2 regions of the Slackia sp. CM382 genome follow, and region 1 is predicted to be linked to the other one. Evidence: predicted binding sites of a transcription regulator. Region 1 holds the regulator's gene; the other holds the start of a gene.
The links. Region 1 encodes LexA, which represses DNA repair genes until DNA is damaged. Its sites were predicted from a motif close to CNAACANNTGTTNG; they were not measured.
Positions count from the first base shown of each region.

Region 1 (10,483 bases):
GGCCCCGTGTTCGACCGTGTAGTCATGCACCCAGCGGTCGATCTGTTCGGTCGTGACGCCCGGCCCGATATGCTCGGCCACGTAATCCAGCACGCCGATGTTCACCTCGGCGCTGCGCTTGATCCCTTCGATATCCCGCGCCGTCTTCAACATGGCGCGGCTCGGTACCTCGAGGCCCTGGTAGTACAGTTCCTCGAGCCTCTCATCGTTGGACATATGGCATTTCTTGTATTTCCTGCCGCTTCCGCACCAGCATGCGTCGTTGCGCCCCGGAACGGGGAGTTCGTCGAACATATTTGAGATCCTTCCTCGTCGTTTTCGTCACACCATACGACTCTTGGGCGCGGCCGTGCGACGCGATGGGTAAAGTTAGCTAAGGCTACATCATCGCGACAGCCCTAGCATTCGTCATCGATGAATTTATCAGGTAGCGCAGGGAATCCGGCTGCTTTGACGGCGTCGTCCATGAGCTGCAGGCCGCGCCCGACGAAGAGGTTGGATGTCGCGTAGGCCAGGACCGTGCCGTCTTCGTCTTCGACATCCCCGCGCACCATGCATACGGAACGTCCGGCCTTGATGATATGCGCCTCGCAGACCACCTTCCCGGTTTTGAACGGACGTGCATAGGTCGCCTGAAGATCGAGGGTGGATGTCCCGTAATCGGCCGGGTATCGGCAGAACGTCGCGAAGCCGGTGACGTTGTCGAGCAGAAACGCGTAGATGCCCCCGTCGACCGAATGGAACGGATTCAAGTCCTCTTCGGTGATCTCAGCCGTGAAGCGGCACCCGTCCTCGTGCAGTTCGATATCGGAGATGCGGTGGCGGACCACCAGGGGGACCTGGGAGAGGTATGCGACCACGCGGTCGACGAAAGCGGGATTCAATTTCATGGGCGGACGACTCCTTGCGCGTGCCTGCATGCGTGTTCGGCCAGACATTATAGCCCTCGCCAAAAGTCGTATACTCTTCCAAACCATACGAGGAGGAGAACCCAATGGACTACACGATCGTGACCGACTCATCCTGCAACCTGACCGAGCAGACCATCGATGAGTTCTCGCTTGAGATCCTTCCGCTGCGCTTCATCGCAGGCGACGAGGAATACCGGAGCTATCTGAAGGGCGCGCATGTCGACCTGCAGGAATTCTATGCGATGATGCGCGAAGGAACCGTCTTCACCACATCGCTTCCGAATCTCGGAGAGGCCGAGGCGCAGCTGCGGGCCATCCTCGAAGCCGGACAAGACCTGATCTACATCGGTTTTTCAAGCGGGCTTTCCGGCACGTATGCAGCCGTCGCCGCCCTGCTCGATTCCCTGGCGCCCGATTACCCCGAGCGCACCGTCCGCCATATCGATACGTACGCGGCATCGGGCGGCGAAGGGCTTCTTGTCTATTACGCCGCCACGATGCGCGCACAGGGAGCCGGCATCGACGAGGTTTTGCAATGGCTGCACGACAACCGCCTCCGGCTCGCCCACTGGTTCACGGTCGACGACCTCATGTTCCTGTTCCGCGGCGGGCGCGTCAGCCGCACCAATGCCTGGGCGGGCACTCTGCTCAACATCAAGCCGGTGATGCATGTCGACGACGAGGGACACCTCATTCCCCTCGAAAAGGTGCGCGGGCGCAAGAAATCCATCCATGCGCTTCTCGACCGCATGAAACGCTCGGCACGTGAGCCTGTCGCCGACCAGACCGTGTTCATCACGCATGGCGACTGCATCGATGACGCGAACTATCTCGCCGATCTCATCCGCAAGGAATTCGGCACGGCCGACATACGCATCAACTACATCGACCCGGTCATCGGCGCGCATTCCGGTCCGGGGACGCTCGCGCTCTTCTTCCTCGCCGACGAACGCTGACAACGCGTAGGCGCCGGAACCTGGGCATATGCCCGCCGATTCCGGCGCCTTCAGGAAAAGCCGTTTGTTTTTCTTGCACGCGAAGCGCGTGTCGGATGGATGCGGAATCCTAGGCTTTGCCGCTTGACCCGAAACCGCCCATTCCACGGTCGGTTTCGTCAAGGGCGTCGACGGCGACCCACTGCACGTGCTCGACCTTCGAGATGACGAGCTGCGCGATTCGATCCCCTGGTTCGATGACGAAGGGTTCGCGAGGGTCGAGGTTGGCGAGAACGACCTTGAGCTCGCCGCGATAATGGCTGTCTACGAGTCCCGGCGCATTCACGATCGAGATGCCGTGCTTGATGGCAAGGCCGCTGCGCGGAATGACGAGACCCGCGTATCCTTCGGGGATCGCGACGGCAAGGCTGGTCGGAATGAGCGCCCGCTCGAACGGGGCAAGGGTCGCAAAGGCCGTGGCGCGCAGATCGACCCCTGCGTCCGCCTCATACGCGTACGCAGGCAGAACCGCGTCGTCGGAAAGCCTCGCAATAGGTACTTCAAGGGTTTCTAACGTCTGCATCACTTCAATCCCTTCAGAGCGTCCTGGAATTCCTCGATGCTTTGGAAATCTTTGTACACGCTTGCGAAACGGATGTAGGCAACGTCGTCAAGGGGCTTGAGGTGTTCGAGCACCATGTCGCCGAGGTCCTTCGAATTGATCTCGGCACGGCCGGAATTGCGCAACGCCGTTTCGATCGCATCGATGATCTCGGTCTTCTTATCATTCGGGATGTTCGGACGCTTCGCGCAGGCGATGGAGATGCCGCGATAGAGCTTCTCGCGGTTGAACACCTGGCTCGAGCCGTCGGCCTTCACGACGATGAGGGGATTGTCACCCAGCCGTTCGTATGTCGTGAAACGATTGCCGCACTTCAAGCATTCGCGACGACGGCGAATGGAATTGAACTCGTCGGAAGGACGGGAGTCGACGACCTTGGATTCGGGATGCCCGCAGGCAGGACAGCGCATAGGATGCCTTTCTATTAGGTGCCGCCGCAGCACACGGCGCGCGTTCTGCGCCATGATACGACACGATGCGCCCGCATGTCCGCATATACGGAAAACGGACACCCTCCGGTTGAACCGCGCCTCCGGGGTTCGAGCATTCCTTCGAAGCTCAGGCTCCCTGGGCGCGGTTCGAAATTCGAGCGTCCGTTTTCAATCGACGCAATGAAACGTCGATGCGCGATTCGCTACGCGCCGGCCTCGGCCTTGCGCTGCTGTTTACGTTCCTCGAGGTAATTCATGCAGAGGCAGCAGACGGAGTCGCCGGAGATGTTCAGGGCGGTACGCATCATGTCGAGGATGCGATCGACGCCCGCGACCAACGCGATGCCTTCGACGGGCAATCCCACGGACTGCAGGACCATGGCAAGCATGATCATGCCGGAACCCGGAACGCCCGCAGTGCCGATGGAGGCGAGCACGGTCGTGAGAACGATGACGATCTGCTGCTGGATGGTCAGATCGATGCCGAAGACCTGCGCGATGAACATGGCGCAGACGCCTTGGTAGATCGCCGTGCCGTCCATGTTGATCGTCGCGCCGAGGGGCAAAACGAAGCTGACCATCTCGTCAGAGGCCCCCATCTTCTTCGTGCATTCCATGTTGACCGGCAGGGTGCCCACGGAGCTTGCGGAAGAGAACGCGAACAGGAGCGCCGGGGCGATGCCCTTGAAGAACTTCAGGGGACCCATCTTGGCGATGGCGCGAAGCAAACCGGAGTAGACGACCACCAGATGGACGATCATGGCGACGTACCCGACGATGATGAGCCACAGCAGCGGAAGGAGAACATCGGGGCCGTTATTGGCGATAACCGGCGTGATGAGGCCGAAGACGCCGAAAGGCGCGAACATGATGATGCCGTGCATGACCTTGATGCAGACCGCATTCATGCCGTTCACGAAATCGGCGACGATAGCCCCTTTCTTACCGGCGGCGATGATGCCGAAACCGAAGATCAAAGCGATGACGATGATCTGGAGCATCGTGGCGTCCGCCATAGGCTGCACGAAGTTCGACGGGAAGATGTTCACGAGGGTGTCGATGAACGAAGGGGCTTCCTTCGCCTCGTATTCAAGCTGCGTCGAAGCAAGGGTGTAGCCTCCGCCGACATGCATGACATTGGCGAAAAGAAGGCCGATGCACACCGCGAAGCCCGTGGTGAAAAGATAGAACACGATGGTCTTGCCGCCGATGGCGCCGATACGCTTGATGTCCTTCAGAGAGATGACGCCTGCCATCATGGAGACGATGACGAGCGGAACGACGATCATCTTGATGAGGTTCAGGAAGATGGTGCCGATAGGCTTGATATACGTATCCGCAAATCCCGGATTGCCTTGCAGAAGGAGCCCGCACATCACACCTAGCACGAGAGCGATGAAGATCCAGGTTGTCAGCGAGAGACGCTTATACCAAGGCTTCTTGCCGTTTTCCTTCGCAATATCCTTGATGTCCCTCTCGGCTTCGTCGAGAAGCTCGCGGACATCCGAGGTGCCTTTCTCAGACATGGTTCCCCTTTCCTTCAAAACAGAAACTTTCGATATGGTACAGGCAATGGCGGGAAAGGGAATAGGTAAACGGCAGAATATATCCTATCGAGGGGCAATCGGCCGCATCAGAGCACGATGGCGAGGACCGTGACCGCGAATGCGACGGCGCAGAATGCATACGCCTTGGGAGAAAGCGGTTCCGGAAGACCCTTCCCCGCAAGCGACCCGTGCCTCATATCGCGCTTGATGTCTTCGAAGCCGAGCGCTTCGACCGCGACCTTCAGGTCGGAAAGGAATGAAGGCGCGACGGCAGGTTTTTCCGCAACGGAACGGCTCTGGGCGATCGAGTCGAAGGAGACGATGCGGGCCGTGCGATCGGATGCGCCCTCTTGCATCTTCAGGGCGGCGGTTCCTTCGATATAGGTGAAGACGTTCTCGCGTGTCATCTTGGCCTCCGATACGAATCGCGTTCTTGCATCGAACTTTTGTTCGTGTATAATATTAATCGAACAAAGGTTCATGTCAACAGATTTTTGGTACAAATGTTCGTATCGGAAAGGACACCATGGATTCCTCGACGCAGACGCCCCGCGAAAAGCTGACCAAAAAACAGCAGGAGGTCTACGATTTCATCGTATCCTCCATGAAAGAGCATGGCATTGCGCCTACGATCAGGGATATCGCCCGCGGCCTCGAACTCTCCTCCCCTTCAACCGTGCACGTGCACCTCGCCAACCTCGAAACGAAGGGATATATCCATCGCGATCCCCTCAAGTCGCGATGCATGACCGTTCTCCATGAGGAGGACCTGATGCAGCCTGGCCAGCCGGCTCCCATCCATGAAACGGATTCCGGTTTCGGATCCGTCGGGACGGGCGGGTTCTCGAACATCGTCACGCTGCCCGTCGTGGGAAACGTGGCGGCAGGCCAACCCATTCTAGCGGAACAGAACATCACCGAAACCATTCCCCTGCCTACGGAGATCGTCGGGGACGGCAGTTCGTTCCTTTTGCAGGTGCGCGGCGAATCCATGATAGAGATCGGCATCAACGACGGAGACTTCGTGGTCGTGCAGGAGCAGCCCACGGCACGCAACGGAGATATCGTGGTCGCCATCATCGACGACGGGGCGACGGTCAAGACCTACTACCGCGAACGCGATCATATCCGCCTGCAGCCCGAGAACTCGACCATGGAACCCATCATCGTACGCGACGACGTATCCATCGCAGGCAAAGTCGTGGCGCTGTTCAGGCGAATGTAGCTCCTCAAACGAATGCGGCTCCATCTACCTCGATGCGTCCGATCATGCCCGACCCGGTTTATGCAGCCGAGTCGGGCCTTCTCCGTTTCAATCGTCGTCTCGCACGATGAATGGCGCATATGCCTCAAGAAGCCCGGAGGGGATGCGCGCGACGACGGTCGTTCCGCGCTCGTCGTACGACTCTTCCAAAACGGTGCATTCGCTATGGACGCGCGATACCGCATCCCCGCGATCGAACGGCACGGACAAAACGACCGGGACCTCATATGCGGCGATGCGCTCGACGATCGCCGCTCTAAGCGCGTCCATCCCCTCTCCCGTCCGAGCGGAAACGAGGCATGCGTCCGAATGCTGACGAATGAGTTCGGCACGTTCCTCGCCACCGAGCAGATCGACCTTGTTGCATACGACCATGCAGGGGATATCCTGCGCTCCGATAAGCCCGAGCGTTTCCACGACCGCCTTCGCCTGGGCATCGCGCCGGGGCGACGACGCGTCGACGACATGGAGGATCAGATCGGCCTCTGAGATCTCGTCCAACGTGCTTCGAAACGCTTCGATCAGGTTCGTCGGAAGCTTCTGTATGAAGCCCACGGTGTCGGTTATGGTCGCGTCACGGCCTTCGGGAAGCGAGAGCCGCCTGGTCGTCGAGTCGAGCGTCGCGAAAAGCTTGTCGTAGCTCAGGACGTCCGCACCGGTCAATGCGTTTATCAGGCTTGACTTCCCTGCATTGGTATAGCCGGCTTCCGCGATGCGGAACACGCCCGACAAGCGGCGCGAACGACGCTGCACGGCACGGACCGATGCGAGATGATCGAGCTCCCGGCGTATAGTCGTGATTCTCTTTCGAACCAGACGCCGATCGACTTCGAGCTGGCTTTCGCCCTCGCCGAAGCGGGATCCGACGCCGCCGCCCATGCGATTGCTCGCCAGATGCGCCCACATGCCTCTCAGACGAGGAAGCAGGTACTGGTTCTGCGCAAGGCGCACCTGCAAACGACCCTCCTTCGATGTCGCATGCAGGGCGAAGATATCGAGGATAAGGGCGGTTCGATCGATGACCTTCACGTTTTGCGGCATGATCTTCTCAAGATTGCCCTGCTGGGCAGGCGTGAGCTCTTCGTCGAAGATGACGACATCGGCGGCATGCGCAAGGCAGAGCGACGCGATTTCCTCCGCCTTCCCCGTTCCGACGAAGGTGCGCGGGTTCGGCGATACGAGCCGTTGGGAAGTCGTCGCGACAACGGAGGCACCCGCCGTTTCGCTCAGGCGCTCAAGCTCGGACAGAGTCGATGCGAGCCGCATCGCCGCATCGGGATCGCCTTTGCGCTCTATGCCTACGAGAACGGCGCGCTCTGCCTGTTCCATAGAGGCAGCCTGGTCGCTTATACCGAAACTCATGGTCTCACCTCTCCTTCGCCTACAAAGAAGCGCAGCGCCTCTTCCAGGATTCGCTCGAAATCGGCGTCGGTCGCATCGACGACGTGTGCGCGCGCGTCGCGCCTCCACCAAGAACGCTGTCGTTTCGCGTAGCGTCGCGACGCCGTCTTGATGGCCTCTCTCGCTTCGGCGAGCGTGCAGTCTCCATCGAAGGCGGCCGCTACCTCCTTATACCCTATGGCGCCTCTCGCCGTGCAGGCCTCGCGGAAGCCGCGCTCGCAGAGCCCGCGCACCTCTTCGACGAGACCGGCCTCGAACATCGCATCGACGCGCGCGTCGATGCGATCGTGCAGCACGTCGGCATCGACATGCAGATAGACGATGCGCGCATCAACGACCTGAGGGATGTTCGAAAGCCTGCGCGCCCGTTCGGCATATGACGCTCCGTCGATTTCGAGCATCTCAAGCGCCCTGATCGCACGCTTCACGTTATGGGGATGGATGACGTCCGCGCTCGCGGGGTCGCGCTGGCGCAAAACCTCCCATACGGCTTCGGCGCCTTGGGCGTCGGCAAGCGCGGCGTAGCGGTCGCGCACGGGATTGCCCGACTGTTCTCCCGAAGCGAAGTCGTAGCCGTCGATCGCGGCGCGAACGTAAAACCCGGTGCCGCCCGCGAGGATGGGAGTCTTCCCCCGTGCAGAGATATCCGCGAAGCACGCGCGCGCATAGTCCTGGAAGAGCGCCGCCGAATACGGCATGCCGGGATCGAGGATATCGAGCCCGAAATGCGGGACGCGACGCTCGTCCGGGGGAATCTTCGCAGTGCCGATATCCATGCCTCGATAGATCTGCATGGAATCCGCCGAGACGATTTCGCCGCCCACATGTTCGGCGATGCGCATGGCAAGCTCGGACTTCCCCGAAGCCGTAGGTCCGACGACCGTCAGGACCATGCGTGAATCCGTCGGCGACGGCATGCGATCACCTTTCGACGAGCGTTCCGGAAAGATACCAGGTCTTCGCCTCGTCGATATGGACGAGGCGCATGCGGCCGACGAACGCGGACGCATCCATGCCGGCAGGCAGCGGAGCATGCACGGTCACGTTGTGCGGGGAGTGCCCGACCAGCATGCTCGGATCGCGCCTGGAAGGACCTTCGAAGAGCACATCAAGATCGCGGCCGAGAAAGCGCCGATTCTGCTCGAGGGCCTTGCGCTGCACAAGCTCGACCAGGCGATCGAAGCGTCTTTGGATGACGTCGCGAGGCGTATCGTCGAACATATCGGCTGCAGGCGTGCCTTCGCGGCGCGAATAGATGAATGTGAACACCTGCGAATACCCGACCGATTCGATGAGATCGTACGTGGCTTGGAAGTCCTCTTCGGTCTCGCCCGGAAACCCGACGATGACATCGGTCGACAGGGCGATGTCCGGGCACGATGCCCGCAGTTTGCGCACAAGCCCGAGGTAATGGGCGGAATCATAGGTGCGGTTCATGTCTTCGAGAACGCGGTCGGATCCCGATTGCACCGGCAGATGGAGCGCCGGCATCAGATTGCCGAGCTCGCCGAATGCAGCGATGACCTCGTCGGTCAGATCCTTCGGATGGGAGGTCGCGAACCGCAGCCGCTCGACGCCCGTCGCGGCGACGGCTTTCAGCACATCGGCGAAGCGCGGAGAACCGTACAGGTCGCGGCCGTACGAATTCACGTTCTGCCCCAGCAGCGTGATCTCCTTGACGCCTTCGGCGACATAGGCCTCCGCATTCGTAACGACGTCCTCGATCGTGCGCGAGCGTTCGCGGCCGCGCACATAGGGAACGATGCAGAAGGTGCAGAAATTGTCGCATCCCACGGTTATGGGAAGCCATGCCGACCACGGCTTCTCCCGGTCGGAAGGAAGGTCCGTCGAGAAGGAATCGGAATCCTGCTCGATCTCGACGAAATGCCCGCCTTGAGATAAAACGCCCGTGATCAGATACGGAAGGCGTTCGATGTTCTGAGTGCCGAAAACGACGTCCACGTTGTCGAGCGTTTCGGTCAAAGCAACGCCGTCGCGCTGGCCGATGCAGCCGCCGATGCAGACGATCCTCTTGTCAAGCGCGCTCCCCTCGGGAAGAGGGACGCCCTTGATGGTGGATACCTGTCCCATGAGGCGGATATCGGCGCGCTCACGCACGCAGCACGTCATGAAGATGACGATCTCCGACTCTTCGAGAGTCGATACGGGCACGCAGCCGCATGATTCGAGCAGACCGGCGATGCGCTCCGAATCATGTTCGTTCATCTGGCATCCGTAGGTGAAGGTATAGAAGGTCTTGTTGGTGAGAATCTCGTTCATCGTCATCCTGAGAAAAGGTCTTTCGATCCATGCAGCTCAGCAACGACATGCATCAGTGCACGTCGTTGCTTTGGGAAATATAACGGGGCATGATGTCGAAGCGGATGGCCGTACGATATTCGCCGTCGATGACTATATCGGCGAACGAAGGAACGCATGAAAGCTCGATGCCGACCGGCGAAAGGAATCCGCGTGAAATCGCGATGGCCTTCACGGCCTGATTGACGGCGCCTGCGCCGACGGACTGGATTTCGACGGGAACGCCGTCTTTGACCATGCCGGCAATGGCACCGGCGACAGACGCCGGAGAAGACTTCGAAGACACTTTCAAGCAACCGGAAGCCGGTTTGGGCAAGGGATCCACGGGCATGCGATTCTCTCTAGTTCGTTTATGATTCGTTTGGCCGGTCAAAGGACCGCTTCGATGCATTCGGTGATTCTACCCGATGAGAAGCCTGAAACGCAATGCGCTGAAGGCGCTATCGTTCGGCGAAAGGAATGAACACATGGATGCCGTCCCGCGCCACGCGCGTTTCGAGCCCCGCATCGGGGTCAAGATAATAGCGCTCGGCCAGATCGGCATACGCCCCTTTGACGGAAGCGCCGAACGAATCCAGATCGGCGGAATCGATGCGGATCGCGGCGCGCCGCCTTTTCATCGGCGCCGCATGCGTCGAATCCCCCTCGCGAACGCGTTCGAGCATGCCGAGAAGCGGATCGAGAGGCGAAACCCCATCGCTCATGATACGGTAGGCGCTTCGCGAGGAAAGATCGAGCCCGAGAGACGCAGCCCTGTCGCGCAATTCATCGGCATTGCGCGCCGCGGACAGGAGACGAACCGGAGCATCCATGGACGCAAAAGGCCGTTCGCATTCGTCCTCCCTGCGCATGAGGGCCTTCCCATAGGCGCGCATCGTGGCGGCGATGGAAACGATGCTGCCGAAATACACCGTCGTATCGTGCCGGCATCCCAACGCGAATTCCGCGGCGATGCGCACGATGCTGTGCGGCGAGCTCGAAAGCGTCCAATGCCTGTCCGCAGCCTTCACAAGGCAGGGAAGCGTGCTTTGGTCGGATCGTTCGGAAAGCGTG
Region 1 is NZ_ALNO01000016.1:148,740-159,222, reverse strand. Features, by position in the region: gene HMPREF1155_RS05985 (methionyl aminopeptidase) at 1-294, opposite strand, end outside; gene HMPREF1155_RS05980 (PaaI family thioesterase) at 399-890, opposite strand; gene HMPREF1155_RS05975 (DegV family protein) at 995-1,867, shown strand; gene dut (dUTP diphosphatase) at 1,977-2,429, opposite strand; gene nrdR (transcriptional regulator NrdR) at 2,429-2,878, opposite strand; gene HMPREF1155_RS05960 (dicarboxylate/amino acid:cation symporter) at 3,103-4,425, opposite strand; gene HMPREF1155_RS05955 (hypothetical protein) at 4,533-4,853, opposite strand; gene lexA (transcriptional repressor LexA) at 4,973-5,671, shown strand; gene hflX (GTPase HflX) at 5,759-7,072, opposite strand; gene miaA (tRNA (adenosine(37)-N6)-dimethylallyltransferase MiaA) at 7,069-8,028, opposite strand; gene miaB (tRNA (N6-isopentenyl adenosine(37)-C2)-methylthiotransferase MiaB) at 8,033-9,397, opposite strand; gene HMPREF1155_RS05930 (stage V sporulation protein S) at 9,444-9,761, opposite strand; gene HMPREF1155_RS05925 (ATP-binding protein) at 9,871-10,483, opposite strand, start outside.

Region 2 (10,483 bases), on a different contig from region 1:
GCTTCGTCACGACGGGGTTGGGCATGTTCGCGGGCGGCGTCGCCGGCGCTGCGGTGTGGATAGCGGCCTTCTTCGTCCCTGGGATCGATACCGTCGCAAGCGCGGGCAACGCCATGGGAACCGCGCTCATCTCGCAGCTCGACGTTGCAGGCGTCGCGGTACTTGCGGTCATCGTCGTCGTCGGAACCTTCGCGGCGTTCTTCCTGTACCTGCACGGTATAGCTCTGGTGGGAGCGGTGCAGGGAAGCCAGCTGGGAGCCATCGAGCCCGTAAGCGCCACTGTGTGCTCGGCCGTGCTCGTGGGAACGTCGTTTTCGTCGTGGGATTGGATCGGCCTTGCGCTTATGGTAGGCACTATCCTGCTCGTGGCGGCGGGGAAGGGCGACGTGTCTAAGATCGATGCGCCCGAGCCCGCTATCTCTGCGGGAGAATACGGGTCCGACGAAGCATAGCGGGATTGCCGGGCTGGCTGCGTGCGATCACTCACCTTCATCGTTCCAGTCGGAAGACGGCATTGCGACGCCCTCGGCATTCAACTCAGCATGGTAGGCCTTGGCAGAGAGCGCTTCATACGAAGGTTTTCCACGTGCAGGTCGAACGGCGGTTAACTGCAACATAATAGATGCTTTCGGCATCGGTAAGATACCGAAAGCATTTCCTTGCGCGCTTTATTCCTCCGACGCATGCCCACGCCATGCCTTCACCTGTTCGAGACGTTCCTTGAGCCAGGATTCCCGTCCCTCTTCGGTAGGTTGGTAGTATGTGCGGCCCGCAAGCGAATCGGGCAGGCATCGCATGCCGGCGGCCACCTTGTGCTCTTCATGATGGGCAAGCTTGTACCCCTTGCCGTAGCCGAGGTCTTTCATAAGGCGCGTCGGCGCGTTGCGGATGACGAGCGGGACCGGCTCGGCCATGGTGGTCAGAGCATCCTTTTTGGCATGCTCGTAGGCGATATAGCTGCTGTTTGATTTTGGCGCGAGGGACAGGTAGATGACGGCTTCCGACAGATGCACGCTGCATTCGGGCATGCCTATGAAGTGGCAGGCGTGGAAAGCGTTCACGGCGACGTTGAGGGCGTTCGTGTCGGCGAGCCCGATGTCTTCCGCGGCGAAGCGCGTGATGCGTCGCGCGATGTAGAGCGGGTCTTCGCCGCTTTCGAGCATGCGCGCAAGCCAGTAGACGGCGGCATCCGGGTCGGAATTCCGCATGGATTTGTGCAGCGCCGAGATAATGTTGTAGTGCTCGTCGCCATCCTTGTCATAAAGAAGCCGTCTGTTCGACGTGCATTGCGCAACGGTATCGGACGTGACCGCGATGATGCCGTCCTGCTCGTCGCCGTTGAGGGTCGCCATTTCCAGCGTGGACAGCGCGCTGCGGGCATCGCCGTTGGAGAAGAGGGCGATTGCGTGCAGCAGGTCGTCTTCGATGCGCACATCGGCGTCGCCGAATCCACGCTCATCGGAAAGTGCCCGCTCGAGAAGCTTGACGACATCGTTTTCAGTGAGCGCCTTGAGCACGAACACCTTGCAGCGCGACAGGAGCGCTCCGTTCACCTCGAACGAAGGGTTTTCCGTCGTGGCGCCGATGAGCGTTATGGCGCCCTTTTCCACGAAGGGGAGGAAGGCGTCCTGCTGGGCCTTGTTGAAGCGATGGATCTCATCCACGAAGACGATCGTACGCCTTCCCAGGCCGCGATGCGCGTCCGCTTCCTGCATGATTGTGCGTATTTCTTTAATGCCGCTGGTCACGGCTGAAAAATCTATGAACCGGGCTTCGGTCTGATCTGCGACGACTCGGGCGATCGTGGTTTTGCCGACACCGGGAGGCCCCCAGAAGATCATGGAGGATACCTGGTCGGATTCGATGATGCGCCTCAGCACCTTGCCAGGGCCGATCAGATGCTGCTGTCCGACGACCTCATCGAGCGAGCGCGGGCGCAGTCGTGCGGCGAGCGGGCGTGTCGCATCGACCTGTGCGTCGAAAAGGGAGTCCTGTTCGGCGGGAGAGGGTTTCATGGCATTTCCTTAATACGAACGAATGTACGTATTATAGCATGCCGTGGAATGCAGGACGTTCGAGGGCCGGTCAACGTTCCTTTGACTTCTGGCCTATATGTCGCCGGCGTCGATCAGGGAAGCTCGTATTGCGTTCCGTATTATTCCAATCCCGGCTCGTCGGTCGGCTTGGCTGTCGGTTCAGGCGTGTATGTCGCGAAGGAGATTCTCGGGAACTAATCGGGCGGATCGTGGCGGCTTCGGCTGTGTAGCGAATGCTGCGTATGTGCAATGAAGGGAACGGCTGTCGTCTGTGCGCTGCGCATACGACGGCCGTTCGTCTTTGAACGAACCGATCGGTCGCGATTCGGTTGGTTCAGAGTCATCGGCCTCATGCTGTTCTCATGCCCTTGGACGGTCTTTGCAGGATCTCTCGTCTCCAGTCGCAGGATCGTCGCGTTGCCATTCGGGCGTACTGGCGATCCTGCTTCCCGATTAACCGGCGAGCGGCTGGAGAAAGTGCTCAAGAAGGCGTATGTTCGATGTGAGGGATGCAAAGGAGTTTTGACCGAGGGTTCCGAAGGGAGAGACGATCATGAGCAGTCCTATCGACTATTGGAACGAGAGCACGAACGCCGCGAAGGGCAAACCCTCCAAGCTGGCATTGATTGCGTCGTATCTGGTCATCTGGATCGCAGCGATCGTCGTGTTCTGGGCCTTCGCCATAACGTACGCCGAAGGCGCTATGGGGTACTCGCTCGTGTTCTTCTGGATCATCCTCCCGGCGACCACCTTGGTCGTCTCGTTCCTGATCGGCAGGAACGACTATTGGGGAAGAGGGAAATGGGTTTTCAGCATCGGATTCGGCGTCATGTACATGCTCGCGGAGTACGCCACGTTCAGCATGGCGAACAATCTCGCGTTCGGCAAGGTGAACATGCCGGAGGCTTCCATGGTGCCTGCGGGTGCCGCGATCTCTCTGGTCGGCATGGCGCTCGGGTATCTGGTCTTCGCTATCAGAAGGAGGAGCCAACGCCGATCATGAGCATGGTCGGAGGATATCTTTAAGCTACGTTCAAGCGAGTCGATCGCTCCGGGCATCCGTCTTGCGCGCGAACAGATGATCGGCTGCGACAGCCTTATGGTGAAGCATGCGCTGATCGAATTCGGCTCACTCTCCACCCGTTTTCCTGCACGTCCTATGCATCGCATCATCGACCATGCTATATTTGCGTGAACATACTATTCTCAATAAAGGATAGTAACCAATGGACGGCAGATGGGACGTATCACCCGCGCAACGAGGTGCGTAGTGAAGAAGAGAAGCCGACTTGTCTATGGGAGCACGCTTGTCGTGCTGTCTGCCATCCTCGTCGCCGTTGCGCTGTACTCGTTCACGCTCGGCCATTACGACATGACGGTCGGCGAGGTCCTCCAGGTGACGTCGAATCAGCTCTTCGGCACCTCCTACGACGTGGCACCGGCCATCGTCACGGTCATCACACAGGTCCGGTTTCCCCGCATCATCGGCGCCATCGTCATCGGGGCCGCGCTCTCGTTGGCGGGCGCGAGCTTTCAAGGGCTGTTCAAGAACCCGATGGTCTCGCCCGATCTGCTCGGCGCGTCGGCCGGCGCCGGGTGCGGCGCATGCTACGCGCTTCTGCTCGGCCTCAACGCGTTCTTCGTGCAGGCCTCGGCCTTCGCCGTCGGCATCGTCGCGGTCATGCTCACCTACGCGGTGGGCAAGACGGTCAGTCGCGGCAACGACATGACGCTCAGCCTCGTTCTTTCCGGCATGGTGGTCTCGGCTTTGTTCCAGGCGTTCATATCCATCACGAAATATGTCGCGGATCCCGACGATACCCTGCCTTCGATCACCTATTGGCTGATGGGCGGGCTTTCGGGCACCAAACCCGACGACCTGCCCATGCTGGTCGTTCCCTTCCTGATCGGCGTCGTTCCCATGTTGCTGCTTCGCTATCAGGTCAACGTCCTCTCGTTCGGCGACGAGGAAGCTCGGGCGCTCGGCGTGAATACGGCGTTCATCAGAGCGTTGTTCATCGGTTGCGCGACGTTGATCACGGCCGCCTCCGTCGCTGCGGCGGGGATGGTCGGCTGGGTGGGCCTTGTCATCCCGCATCTTTCCCGCATGATCGTCGGGCCCAACTACCGGCAGCTGCTCCCGGCGTCCCTGCTGATCGGTGCGATTTTCCTGCTCGTGATCGACGATGTATGCCGCTGCCTGCTTTCCCTGGAAATTCCCCTTTCGGTCGCGACCGCGATCATCGGCGCCCCGTTCTTCATCTATCTGCTGATCAAGGGAAAAAGGACGTGGGCCTGATGGAGCTCGAGGTTCGCAATCTGTCGGTAGGTTACGCTCGAGAGCCTATCCTCGAAGGCATCTCGTTTTCCGTGTCCGGGGGAGAAACGCTCTGTCTGCTCGGCCCGAACGGCGTCGGCAAGACCACGCTCTTTCGCGGCATGCTGGGATTTCTCAAGCCGCTCGCCGGGTCGATCTCGATAGACGGCCGCGATATGGGTGCCATGACGGTGCGCGAGATCGCGCGGCAGGTAGGATACGTTCCTCAAAGCCACACTCCGCCGTTCGCCTATTCGGTGATCGATGTCGTGACTATGGGGCGCGTGGCCCGCATAGGCGCCATGGCCTCGCCGTCCGCAACGGACACGGCATATGCCCGCTCGTGTCTCGAGCATCTCGGAATAGATTTCTTAGCCGACAAGCTCTACACCCGGATTTCCGGAGGCGAACGGCAAATGGTGCTGATCGCCCGCGCCCTCGCGCAGCAGCCGAGCATCCTGATCATGGACGAACCCACGGCAAGCCTCGATTACGGGAACCAGGTGAAGGTTCTCAGGCAGATCTCCCGTCTTACCGACGAAGGCCTTGCCGTCGTCATGACGTCGCATTTTCCCGACCATGCCTTTCTCGCGTCGAGCAAAGTAGGGCTGATCACCCGCAAGAACGTGACGTTCGGCGCGCCCGACGACGTGGTGACCGAGCGATCGCTGCGCGAAACGTACGGCGTGGATGTGCGGATCATCGAAGAAAACCTCGACGACATCGGTCTTCTGAAAAGCTGCGTGCCCGTCGTCCGTTACCGGAACGATCCGGCTTGAACGGACGATCGCGTTCATTAAGGGATATCGGCCGAAACGGCGGCCTGTCCGAAGGCGCTTCGGGAGAGGAGCGAAAGGAAGGGAAAGGAAGGGAAAGGAAGGGAAAGGAAAGGACGATGAAGAGAAAAGGATTGACAGCGGCGGTTCTCGCGCTCATGTTGGCGCTCGGCATGCTGACGGGATGTGCGAACTCCGCTGCAAGCGATTCAGATCAGGCGCCTAGCGGGCAGCAAGGCGCATCGACCGCGCACGCGACGGAGCGCACCATCACGGACATGGCGGGACGCGAAGTCACCATTCCGACCGAAGTCAAGGGCGTGTACTGCGCGGTGCCGACAGGGGAGGCGACAGTCGCAACCCTTGCTCCGGACAAGCTGATCGGCTGGGTGAACGAGCCGTCCGAGGAGGCTCTGCGATACCTTCCGGAGAACTTCGCCAAGCTGCCCGTGGTCGGCGGCTGGATGGGCCAGAACGTGACCGCCAACATCGAAGACATCATTGCTCTTGATCCCGATGTGATCATCTACATGGGATCCGGCAAGTCCATCGGTTCGGACACCAGCATTCCCGACGATATCCAGACGCAGACCGGCATTCCTGTCGTGGTCGTCTCCAGCGACCTCGCCGATACGGCGACCGTGTATCGTCAGCTGGGCGATTGGCTTGACGAGGTCGACCGCGGCGAACAGCTGGCATCCTACTACGAGAAGCATTTCGCCGACATCACCTCCAAGCTCGACGCCGTTCCCGCATCCGAGCATCCGACGGTCTATTATGCCGAGAACACGGACGGTCTGGCCACCGACCCCGAAGGTTCGAGTCATACCGAGGTGCTTTCCTACGTGCACGTCATCAATGTCGCCGATGTCGAGATGAAGAAAGGCCAGGGTCGCACCGAAGTATCCATCGAGCAGGTCATCGAGTGGAATCCTCAGATCATCCTGTGCCATTCGGGGTTCGTCCTTGCCGACGATATCGTGTCGAACCCGCAATGGGCAGACATTCAGGCGGTGCAGAACGGGCGCGTCTACAATACGCCGGCGCAGCCTTTCAACTGGTTCGACCGCCCGCCGAATGCGATGCGCCTTCTGGGCATCGAATGGTTCGCCAAGGTGTGCTATCCGGACATCGATGTGGACGTCGACCAAGAGATCTCCGATTTCTTCAAGCTGTTCTACAACGTCGATCTGACCGACGAGCAGCTTGCGGAGCTTACGCAGCAGGAGACGATAAGCTTCACGGGCGCGAAGGCCTCTGCCTCTCGCTAGCTCGATCGCTCGGAGTCTGGGCGGATTGATCGGTTGCGGCCTGCCCGCCACCGTCATCGGTTCTCCCGCTGAAACGATCGGCACCGCCGCGCGCCTTTCGGATATGCGCGGCGGTGCAGGTTCCCATCGACGAAACCCCTGACGAAGGAGGGGGCAGATGATCGATGCTCGAAACGGTCCGAGCGATGGGGCATCGGCCGTCGAACGAAGGCTCATGCCGATTCCCGGCGTGTTCTACGGAGGCGGATGCTGCTACATGGCATGCCGCGGGCTTATGCTCGGCGGAATCAGCGATGTCCTGCTCATCTCGCATGGACCGGTAGGCTGCGCCTATTACGCGGGCATCAGCGGTTACGAAGGTCCCGGTCCGGGCGCAGGTGCGAACGCGAAGGAAGGCGCCGATGCGACGGCGGCATCCGTCGAGGTTCCCGCGTTCGCGGCGCGCACATTCGTCACCTGCATGGATGAGTCGGACATCGTGTTCGGAGGGGAAGAGAAGCTCGCGAACGCCATCGACGAGGCAGCGGCCCGCTACCATCCGGAAGCGATAGCGGTGTGCGCCACCTGTCCGGTCGGCATCATCGGCGACGATATCGAGCAAGTGGCGCGTGATGCCGCCATCCGCCATGGAATCGACGTGCTCGCGCTGTCATGCGAGGGATTCAAACGCGAGCCCGGCTGGCTTATAGGGGGAAGGCGCATATTCGAGGAATGGGTGGGGCGGGAAACGCGCCCGCGCGGACCCTATCCCATCCATTACATGAGCGAATCGGCCCGTTTCGGGAACGGCGTCGCTTCCTCCCTGCTCGAGCAGGTCGGTTACGATGTCGTATGTTCGCTGATGGGCACCACCACCTATGAGGACATCCGTGCAAGCCAGGATGCGCGCCTTATCGTGCTGGATTCGGGCAAGGCGATAGACGCCGTTCCTCAGATGTATGGCGAACGGTATGGAACGGGATTCATGCGCGTGTCGTTCACGGGCCTCGGCAACATCGCGAGATCGCTTCGCGCCATGGCGCGCTCTTTCGGGTCGGAGGAGCTTGATCTCAAGACCGAGCAGGTCATCGCGGCGTCGATGGAGCGCATCGCGCCTGCGCTCGAGAGGGCGCGGGAACGCTACGCCGGACGCATCGCGGTCATATTCGAAGATATCTTCCGGAGCGATGCCTTCGCCACCATGGCTCTTGAACTGGGTATGGATGTGATCATGATCGCTCCTGATTATGCTGCGCAGCACTATACGGACCAAGGATTCTGCATGAACGTCCCCGTCGCGTTGGCCGGAAGGATCGCCTGTTCGGGGTTTCCATCGGGCGAACGCAGAGCGTCGCTTCCGGGCTGCGAGCATGCGTTGCGTCCGGTATCTGCGCGAGATGCGGACTGGGTGCGCGCGACGTTTTCCTCGCGCGAAGTGACCGATACGCTTTCGATATTGAATCCTGATATATGCTTCGCCGGCGTAGAACAGCGGTTCGGCAGGATCCGTACGCCCATGCGCTCCGAGAAGTTCCTTTCCGACGAGCGCGGCACGGACTACGGAGGGTTCGAAGGGTTCATGAGCTTCGCCCGCGATCTGGCGATAGCATCCGAATTGGGGCATTGGCTGGATACGGAACCCTCATGGCTGACGGAGGGCAGGCAAGATGGATGATCCGGCGCGCAGGACAAGCGATGAATGCACGTTCGGCGATAGGCCCGATCGTCGCGATTTGACCATAGACCCCTTGAATCCTTGCATGTCGCTCGGCGCGATGTACGCGGCTTTCGGCATCCATCGAGCGATGCCGCTGTCGCACGGCGCATCAGGATGCGCGCGTTTTCAGCGAATGGAGATCGCGCGGCATTTTCAGCGCGTGCTGCACGTCCCGTCCACGATGCTCGACGATCGGGCGGCGATGTACGGGGGAGAAGACGACGTCCGCGAGGCGGTCGCGAACGTCTTCCGGCTGTACGACCCTGAAACCATCGTGCTGTTCACCACATGCCTTTCTGAAACGATCGGCGACGACATGCAGGGCATCGTCGACAGGCTGGATGTTCCTGAGGGGAAGCATGTGGTTTGGGTTTCGACGCCGAGCTACACCGGTTCGCATCTTGCAGGGTACGGCGCGTGCGTCGCGGCGATGATCGGTCAGTTGGCGCGTTCCTTGCGCCAGGAAGCGCCGCTAGTGCGGCTCGATGCCCATCCTGCGCGGTCGGATGCATGGCCTTCGCAGTCCGAGGTGCATTCCCCATGTTCGGAAACGTGGTCCGATCGGGGCGATGCCGACAGCGGAGGCGTGAATGCGTGCGGGCTGCATGGCGACAGGGCGCTCCTGGTGCCCGGGTGGTGCGATCCGGCGGACGTCGAAGCCATCGAGGAGCTGGTCGCTCCGTTCTTCACAGATACGCTTGTGTTGCCTGATATACGCGACGTGTATGACGTGCGACCCTCGGATGCGGCCGATGTCTACCCTCCGGGAGGGACGCCGCTGCGCAGGATCGAAGAAGTCGCATCGTGCGGATTCGGGTTGTTCGTCGGCATCGAGGCGACCGAAGCGGCGGCGCGTGCCTTCGAAGAAGCGTCGCCGCTTGCCCGTATCGTGCGATCCGCGCTTCCCATAGGCGTCACGGCCTCTGACGCGATCGTGAAGGCGGCCCATGAGATATCGGGACGCGTGGTGCCGGGCCGTATCGCCGAGCAGCGTCGCCGGGCGGTCGAAGCCCTGATGTCGCAGGCCGATCTGCTCTATGGCAAGCGTGCCATGGTGATATGCGATGCTGACGCGGCATGCGGCTTGGCGGGGCTCTTGGTGGATGCGGGAATGGTGCCCGCTTGCGTCGTGGCGGGCGATACCGCCTCCGATTTCGAGGAACGTCTGCAGGGGTGCATCGCCTCTGCGTCGGAGGAGCGAAGCGCCGCAAACGCCTTGCCATGCGCAGTGCTTGCTTCTTCCGATCGGCTCGATGCGGAGGAGTGGCTGGCGGCGCATCCCGTGGATATCATCCTGGGCGACAGCAGGAACAAGCGTTTGGCGGCGCGCGCGGGCGTTCCTTTGGTGAGGGTGGGGTTTCCCAATACGGATCGGCCGCTTTCTTTCATCGATTCGTACATGGGGTATCGTGGGACGATTCGTCTGCTGCGCGACATCGCCGGTGCGCTCATCGAAGCGGAAGAAGCTTCGCTCGAACCGCATGAGCTCCCGATTGCACGCTATTTCTAAGAGAGAGACGTTATGGATAACGCGAACGGGCGGTCCGGCTCCAACTTGCGCCGAGAAATTGACGTGCTACAGGAAATCAACCTGCATCAGGGCAGTGGCCCGCGACCGATATCCGACCCGCGTCAGGATATCGGTTTTCGACGGGGGACCTACCCCCATCAGGGTCGAGTCACCGCACTGCGCCAGGTGGCGTTCTATGGGAAGGGCGGGATCGGCAAATCGACCGTAAGCCAGAACATGGCGGCCGCCCTGGCGTCCGCCGGTCGAAAGGTGATGGTGGTCGGGTGCGATCCGAAAGCCGACTGCACGTCGATGCTTACCGGGGAGTTCTTGAACGATACGGTGCTTGATCAGGTGCGCGCGCTTTCTCGAGGATCCCGTCTCGAAGAAGGCGTCGACGACGTGGTGAAGATGGGATTCGCGGGCATAGCATGCATAGAGGCCGGTGGCCCCGAGCCGGGCGTGGGGTGCGCGGGTCGCGGGATAATCGCGGCGATCGACCTCATCAAACGCAAAGGCTTGATCGACGACTCGCTTGACTTCGTCTTCTACGATGTTCTCGGCGATGTCGTGTGCGGTGGGTTCGCGATGCCGATCCGTCAGGGGTTCGCCCGCGAGATATATCTCGTGACCAGCGGCGAGATGATGTCGCTGTATGCGGCGAACAATATCTGCAAGGGCGTGCGCCGCTACGCCTCGTCGGGGCAGGCGCGCATCGGGGGGATCATCTGCAACTGCCGCAATGTCGAGCGTGAGGTGGATTTGGTGAGCGGGTTCGCCAAGGCGATCGGGTGTCCTGTGCTCGGTGTCGTGCCGCGAGACGCGCTTGTGCAAAAAGCGGAGGCCCATCAGAAGACGGTCGTGGAGCATGCTCCGG
Region 2 is NZ_ALNO01000001.1:89,539-100,021, reverse strand. Features, by position in the region: gene HMPREF1155_RS00440 (DMT family transporter) at 1-452, shown strand, start outside; gene HMPREF1155_RS00435 (replication-associated recombination protein A) at 669-2,015, opposite strand; gene HMPREF1155_RS00430 (hypothetical protein) at 2,590-3,039, shown strand; gene HMPREF1155_RS00425 (iron ABC transporter permease) at 3,307-4,335, shown strand; gene HMPREF1155_RS00420 (ABC transporter ATP-binding protein) at 4,335-5,132, shown strand; gene HMPREF1155_RS00415 (ABC transporter substrate-binding protein) at 5,249-6,400, shown strand; gene HMPREF1155_RS00410 (nitrogenase component 1) at 6,558-8,054, shown strand; gene HMPREF1155_RS00405 (nitrogenase component 1) at 8,047-9,606, shown strand; gene HMPREF1155_RS00400 (P-loop NTPase) at 9,793-10,483, shown strand, end outside.
Region 2: HMPREF1155_RS00435 (replication-associated recombination protein A) is a predicted target of LexA. The motif match lies at 2,031-2,044, and genes of this name have one in related genera.